DNA from 2 places in the Pseudonocardia kongjuensis genome. Region 1 is predicted to be linked to the other one. Evidence: riboswitches for the same ligand, from Rfam matches in the RefSeq annotation. Region 1 holds a riboswitch; the other holds the start of a gene.
The links. A riboswitch is a leader RNA that binds a small molecule or an ion and turns the genes downstream of it on or off. The one in region 1 is predicted to bind cobalamin.
Positions count from the first base shown of each region.

Region 1 (3,201 bases):
CCGAGACCACCTTCGACACCGACCTGACCGCGATGTCCGCGGTGCACGCCGCCGTCGAGTCGATCTGCGTGGCGGTGCACCGCAGGCTGGTCGCCGACGGCCGGGCCGCGCGCACCGTCACCGTCAAGGCGCGCACCGGCGACTTCGTCACCCACACCCGGTCGGAGACGACGCCGTTCCCCAGCCGGGACCTCGCCACGCTGGTCGCGGTGGCCCGCCGGCTCGCCGACACCGCCGTCGGCGAGGGCGGGGTGCGGCTGCTCGGGGTGTCGGTGTCGGGCTTCGGCGAGGAGCCGCCGCTGGCCCTGTTCGACGCGGTGCCCTCGGCACAGGGGTGGCGCGCGGCCCCGGTGGACCCGGACGGCGCGGGAACGGGCACGGCGGCCCCGGGCGGCGAGGCCCCCGGCACAGCGGCCCCGGGCGGCGCCGGACCGGGCACCACAGCCCCGGGCGGCGCGGGACGACCCGGCACCACAGCCCCGGACGGCGCCGGACCCGGCACCGCGGCCCCGGGCGGCGCTGCGGCCGGGCGGATGGGCACGCCGGTGGCGGTCGAGGAACCGGCGGGGTACCCGGCGGTGCCCGGGGAGGAGCCGGCCGGCCGGGCGGCTCCCGGGGAGCCGCCCGGCGACGACCGGCCGTGGCGGGCCGGTGACGACGTCGGCCATCCCGAGCACGGCCACGGCTGGGTGCAGGGCGCCGGGCACGGCCGGGTCACCGTCCGGTTCGAGACCGCGCTGACCGGGCCGGGCCGCACCCGCACGCTGGACGCCGCCGATCCGCAGCTGACCCGCGCCGATCCGCTCCTGAGCTGGCGGCCGGCCGGCTGAACCGGCCGGACCGGGCCCCACCGATCCGACCCAGCCGATAAGCGGGCTCCGCCCATCAACGCTCAGCCGACCAGCGCTCAGCTGACCAGGGCTCAGCCGATCAGCGGGCTCCGGTGCGGCGGGGCGACCCGGGTGCCCGCGGCGACCCGGATCCCGAGTCCGGGTGCGGTGCGGGCGAGGCCGTCGAGCACCGCGCCCAGCGCGACGTCGGCGGCGGGCTCGCCCGCCACCAGCAGCACCCCGTTGCCGGCCGGGTGGTCCGCGGCCCAGGCGGTGATCCGGCCGACCGCGTCGCGCGGGGAGATCCGTTCGACCCGCCACGCCTCGGCGTAGAACAGGGCCACCGACTCCGGCCCGCGGGGGAACGTGAAGACGGTGTCGGCGTCCGCGAGCAGGCCCTCCAGCCCGTGCCCGGCCGACTCACCGGCCGGCTCGGTGCCGAGAACGACCAGGGTGGGGAGCGGGTCGACGCTCATCGCAATGTCCTCCTCGAGGGTCCGCGCCCTCAACAGTGGGAACTCCTGCGACGACGGCCAGTCTCCTGGCTCCCGGATCGACGCGCTCCCCCGCCTTCCCACCCTCGCCGGGCAGTGGCTGCGGGGTGGGGAGCGCTCCCCGGTGACAGTGGCGGGACCGCGCCGGACTCGCACCGGCTTCCTGCACCGTCGTCCGGGTCAGCCCATCACGAGCCGGTCGGGGGGTCAACAACGGGTGACGGTGACGCCTGTCCGGCGGCGAGGTCCCGCACCACCGGGGCCAGCGCCCCGGCCAGCCGCCGGTGCGAGTCCGCGTCGAGATGGCAGCCGTCGATCCCGGTCCGGGTGATCGGGGCCGCATCGAGGAACGCGTGACCACCGGCGGCCGCCAGCGCGCGCAGCGGCCCGGCGAGCCGTCGTGACGCGGCGGCCGAGGCCGCGTCGTAGACCCCCGGGGCGGGCATCGACGCGACGAACCGCTCGGCGGTCCCGTCCATCGGCGGCGGCGCGACGACCACGAACCGCGGCACCGGCAGCCCGAGCGCCGCCGCGGACCCGGCCGGATGGTCCAGGTAGCGGCCGAGCGCGCGGGCGACGTCGTCCGGGGTGCGGGCGTAGCGGGTCCGCAGGTCGTTCGTGCCGAGCATCAGGACGATCACGTCCAGCGGCAGGTGGCTGTCCACGCAGGCGGTGAAGTAGCCGAGCCCGGCGCGGCCGGGCCGGCCGAGGATCGTGTCCTCGAGATCGGTGGTGCGCCCGGGGAGCCCCTCCTCGACGACGTCGTGACCGGCGCCGAGCAGCTGCTGCAGCACCCCCGGCCAGCGGACGCCGGCGGCGTACCTGGCCCGCTCCCCCGGCACGATCCCGTAGGTGTTGGAGTCGCCGAAGCACAGCACCCGGGAGGTGCCGGGCGCGGTCATCACGGCCGGGGCTCCGGCGCCGGCCTGCGCCCGGGCGGGATCACCAGCAGGCAGACCAGCGCGGTCACCAGGGACAGCCCGGACGCGACCGTGAACGCCGCGGCGTAGCCCTGCACGGTGGCCTCCGCCCCGCCACCGGCGGCGACGGCGACCGTCGCGGCGACGGTGGACAGCGCCGCCGTGCCGAGCGAACCGCCGAGCTGCTGCATGACGTTGGTGGTGGCCGAGGCGACCCCGACCTGGTCGGCGGGCAGGTCGCGGGTGGCGCTGCTCATCGAGGTGCTGGAGGTCATGCCCTGGCCGACGCCGAACACGATCAGCGCGGGCAGCAGCCCGGTGGCGTAGCCGGTCCCGGTGTCGATCAGGGCGAGCACGGCCAGCGCGGCACCGGACACGGCGAGCCCGAGCGAGGTCACCCCGCGCGCCCCGAGCCGCTCGATGAGCAGCACACCGGCCAGGTTGGAGCCGGTCACGATGCCGAGGATCATCGGGACGATCGCCGCGCCGGCCCACAGCGGGGAGAGACCGAGCTGGTCCTGCAGGAAGAACGTCATGAAGAAGACGACGGCGAAGTTGGCGACCGAGGCGACGAACCGGCTCAGGTAGGCGCCGGCCCGCCTGCGGTCGCGCAGCACGGTCAGCGGGAGCAGCGGGTGCCGGGCCAGGTGCTGGCGCAGCACGAACCCGCCGAGCAGCAGCACGCCCGCGACCAGCGGCACGATCACCGTCGGCGCGGCCCAGCCCGCCGTCCCGGCCCGGGCGAGCCCGAGCACGATCCCGGACAGCGCGCCGACCACCAGCAGCGCGCCGGGGACGTCGATCGGGGTCCGGGAGCCGCCGCCGGTGCGCCGGGGCAGCAGCCACAGCGCGGCGGCCAGCACCACGCTCCCGACGACGACGTTGACGTACAGCGTCCAGCGCCAGCTGAGGAACTCGGTCAGCACGCCGCCGAGCACCAGCCCGGTCGCGGCGCCG
Region 1 covers NZ_BAAAJK010000004.1:144,426-147,626, reverse strand. Annotated here, with positions in the region: gene ABD160_RS04855 (DNA polymerase IV) at 1-830, shown strand, start outside; gene ABD160_RS04850 (hypothetical protein) at 923-1,306, opposite strand; cobalamin riboswitch at 1,345-1,512, opposite strand; gene ABD160_RS04845 (GDSL-type esterase/lipase family protein) at 1,513-2,226, opposite strand; gene ABD160_RS04840 (MFS transporter) at 2,226-3,201, opposite strand, start outside.

Region 2 (3,201 bases), on a different contig from region 1:
TCGTCCAGCCGGGGCAGCCGGGCGAACGTGGGCGGGCCCGCGAAGCGGGGGACGGTGCCGGCGTCGACCGGTCCGATCGGCATGGGTTCCTCCTCTGGGCGCGACCCGGGTCCCGCCCACCGTGCTCGTTCCCCCGACGACGACAGAAGTGACAGAACGTCGAATCCTCGGAGATCATGTTCGCCATGGTGTCGATCCCGCCCGGTGGGGTGCCGCTGCGTGAGCTGCTCGGCGACCCGGAGCTGCGGCTGGGCCGGGAGTCGATCGACGACGGCGATCTCGATCGGATCGTGGTCGCCGCCGCGGTGTCCGAGCTGGCCGAGCCGGGCGGCTGGCTGCAGGGCGGCGAGCTGCTGCTGACCGTCGGGTTCCTGCTGTCCGCCGACGTCGACGGCCTCACCCGCTACGCCCGGCACCTGCGCGCGCACGGCGTGGTCGCGCTCGGCGTCGGCCTGGGCTCCGACCTGCCGCACCGCAGCACCCCGCCGGCGCTGGTCACCGCGGCCCGCCGGGCCGGGCTGCCGCTGCTCTCGGTGCCCGACGGGGTGCCGTTCATCGCCGTCACCAAGGCGGTGTTCGCGCACCGGGACGCGGCCGAGCGGGCCCGGCTGCAGTGGGCGCTGCGCACCCAGCGCGCGCTGACCGCCGCGGCGGTCTCGCCGGGCGGCATCGAGGCGGTGCTGGCCGCGCACGCCGGCGCGACCGGGCGCACCGGCGTGGTGGTGGACCTGCTCGGCCGGGTGCTGGCCGCGGCACCCGTCGAGGGGGCCGTGGAACTGGCCGCCGGGCTCGCGACGACGATCGGGGAGGTGCGCGGGCAGGGCCTGCTGGGCGCCGCCGTCGAGGTCGCCGACGGCCGCCGCCGGGAGGTCCATCCGCTGGGTTCGCGGCGGATCCGGGCGTTGCTGCTGATCGACGGGCCGGCCGCCGGGCCGCACTCCAACCAGGTCACCGGCGACCTGGTGTCGCTGCTGTCGCTGGAGCTGGAACGCCGGCTCGGCCTGGACGCCGCCGCCCGCCGCGGCCGGGCCCGGCTGCTGGCCGCGCTGGACCGCGGCGTCGTCGACGACGACGGCGCCGGCCGCAGGCTCGCCGCCGCCGGCCTGCCGGAGACCCGGCTGCGCGCCGCCGTGGTCGCGGCGCCGCGCCCCGAGGAGCTGGCCGCCGATCTGGCCGCGGTGCTGCCCGACGCGCTGGTCCGCACGACCGCGCCGGAGCCGGGGGAGGCCGACGGCACCGTCGAGCTGGCGGTCGCCGAGTCGGTCGACCTGGTGGCGGTGCTGGCCGCGCTCGCCGCCCGCCGGCCGGCCGGGATCGGCATCGCCGTCCGGCCGGGGGCGCTCGCGGTGTCGCTGCGGCAGGCCCGCTCCGCGCTCCCGGTGGCCCGGCTGACCGGGCGGCCCGCGCACGCCGACGACGTGGCGTCCAGCCGGATGCTGCTCGCCCTGCTCGACCACGACCGGTTGCGGGCCTTCGCCGACGCCGTGCTCGGCCCGCTGGACGCCGACCCGCGGGGCCCGGAGCTGCTGCGGGCGATCGCCGCGCACCTGGAACACAACGGGCACTGGGCGGCCGCCGCGTCCGCGCTCGGCGTGCACCGGCACACCGTCCGGAACCGGATCGCGGCCGCCGAGCAGGTCACCGGGCGGCGGCTGGACACCGCGCAGGACCGGCACGAGCTGTGGCTGGCGCTGCGCGCCCGCGACCTCGGCCGGGCCGTCGGCGGGCCGGGCCGGGGGGACCGGACCGAGGGTGCCGGGTGACCGGCGGCACCGGGTGCCGAGCGCCACGGCGGTGCACGGTTCCTTGACGGGGGACCGGCCCGTTGCGGAAGGTGATCGGACAACCGAAGACGGCGGGTGGGATCAGGAAGCCGGTGCGAGTCCGGCGCGGTCCCGCCACTGTGATCCCGGCGGACCCTCGTGGACCGCCGGGGCAGCCAGACACTGGCCCCATCCGCCGCGCCACCTCCGTCCGGGACGAGGATCCCGAGGAAGGTACGCCGATGACGCGCGCCCGCACGCCCCGCACCGGGACCGCCCGGTGATCCTGCTCCTGTCCACCTCGGACACCGACCTGCTCTCCGCCCGTGCCGGCGGGGCGGACTACCGCCTCGCGAACCCGAACCGGGTGCTGCTCGACGAGCTGGCCGCGATGGCCGACGCGGCCGACATCGTCGTCGTCCGGGTGCTCGGCGGCTACCGCTACTTCGAGGAGGGCCTGGACCTGCTGCGGGCCCGGTCCACGCCGCTGGTCTGCCTGGGCGGTGAGATGGCGCCGGACGCGGAGATGATGGAGCTCTCCACCGTGCCCGCCGGCGTCGCCGCGGAGGCGCACACCTACCTGGCCCAGGGCGGCACCGAGAACCTGCGGCAGCTGCACGCGTTCCTGTCCGACACGGTGCTGCTGACCGGTGAGGGCTTCGCGCCGCCGGTGGAGCTGCCCGAGTGGGGCGTGCTGGACCGCCCCGGCACCGACACCGGCGCCGGGACCGGACCCACCGTGGCGGTGCTCTTCTACCGGGCGCAGTTCCTGGCCGGGAACACCGCGTACGTCGAGGCGCTCTGCGACGCGATCACCGCGAAGGGCGCGACACCGCTGCCGATCTGGTGCGCCTCGCTGCGCCAGGCCCCGGCCGGGCTGCTGGACACGCTGCGCGGCGCCGACGCGATGGTCGTCACGGTGCTCGCCGCGGGCGGCACCAAGCCGGCGTCCGCGCAGGCCGGCGGCGAGGACGAGGAGTGGGACGTCACCGAGCTCGCCGCGCTCGACGTGCCGATCCTGCAGGGCCTGTGCCTGACCTCGTCCCGGGAGACCTGGGAGTCCAACGACGACGGCCTGTCCCCGCTCGACGTCGCCACCCAGGTCGCCGTCCCCGAGTTCGACGGCCGGCTGATCACCGTCCCGTTCTCGTTCAAGGAGACCGACGACGACGGCCTGTCCGTCTACGTCCCGGACCACGAGCGGGCCGCCCGGGTCGCCGGGATCGCGGTGAACCACGCCAACCTCGGCCGGATCCCGAACGCCGAGAAGAAGATCGTGCTGATGCTGTCGGCGTACCCGACCAAGCACGCCCGGATCGGGAACGCGGTCGGTCTGGACACCCCGGCCTCGACGGTCGCGCTGCTGCGCACGATGGCCGCCGCCGGGTACGAGACGGGCGGGTTCCCGGGCGTCGAGGCAGGCGACGGCGACGCGCTG
Region 2 covers NZ_BAAAJK010000027.1:18,278-21,478, reverse strand. Annotated here, with positions in the region: gene speB (agmatinase) at 1-83, opposite strand, end outside; gene ABD160_RS21395 (PucR family transcriptional regulator ligand-binding domain-containing protein) at 177-1,763, shown strand; cobalamin riboswitch at 1,824-1,969, shown strand; gene cobN (cobaltochelatase subunit CobN) at 2,044-3,201, shown strand, end outside.
Region 2: linked by a shared signal. The riboswitch ahead of cobN (cobaltochelatase subunit CobN) and the one ahead of ABD160_RS04850 (hypothetical protein) in region 1 are both predicted to bind cobalamin.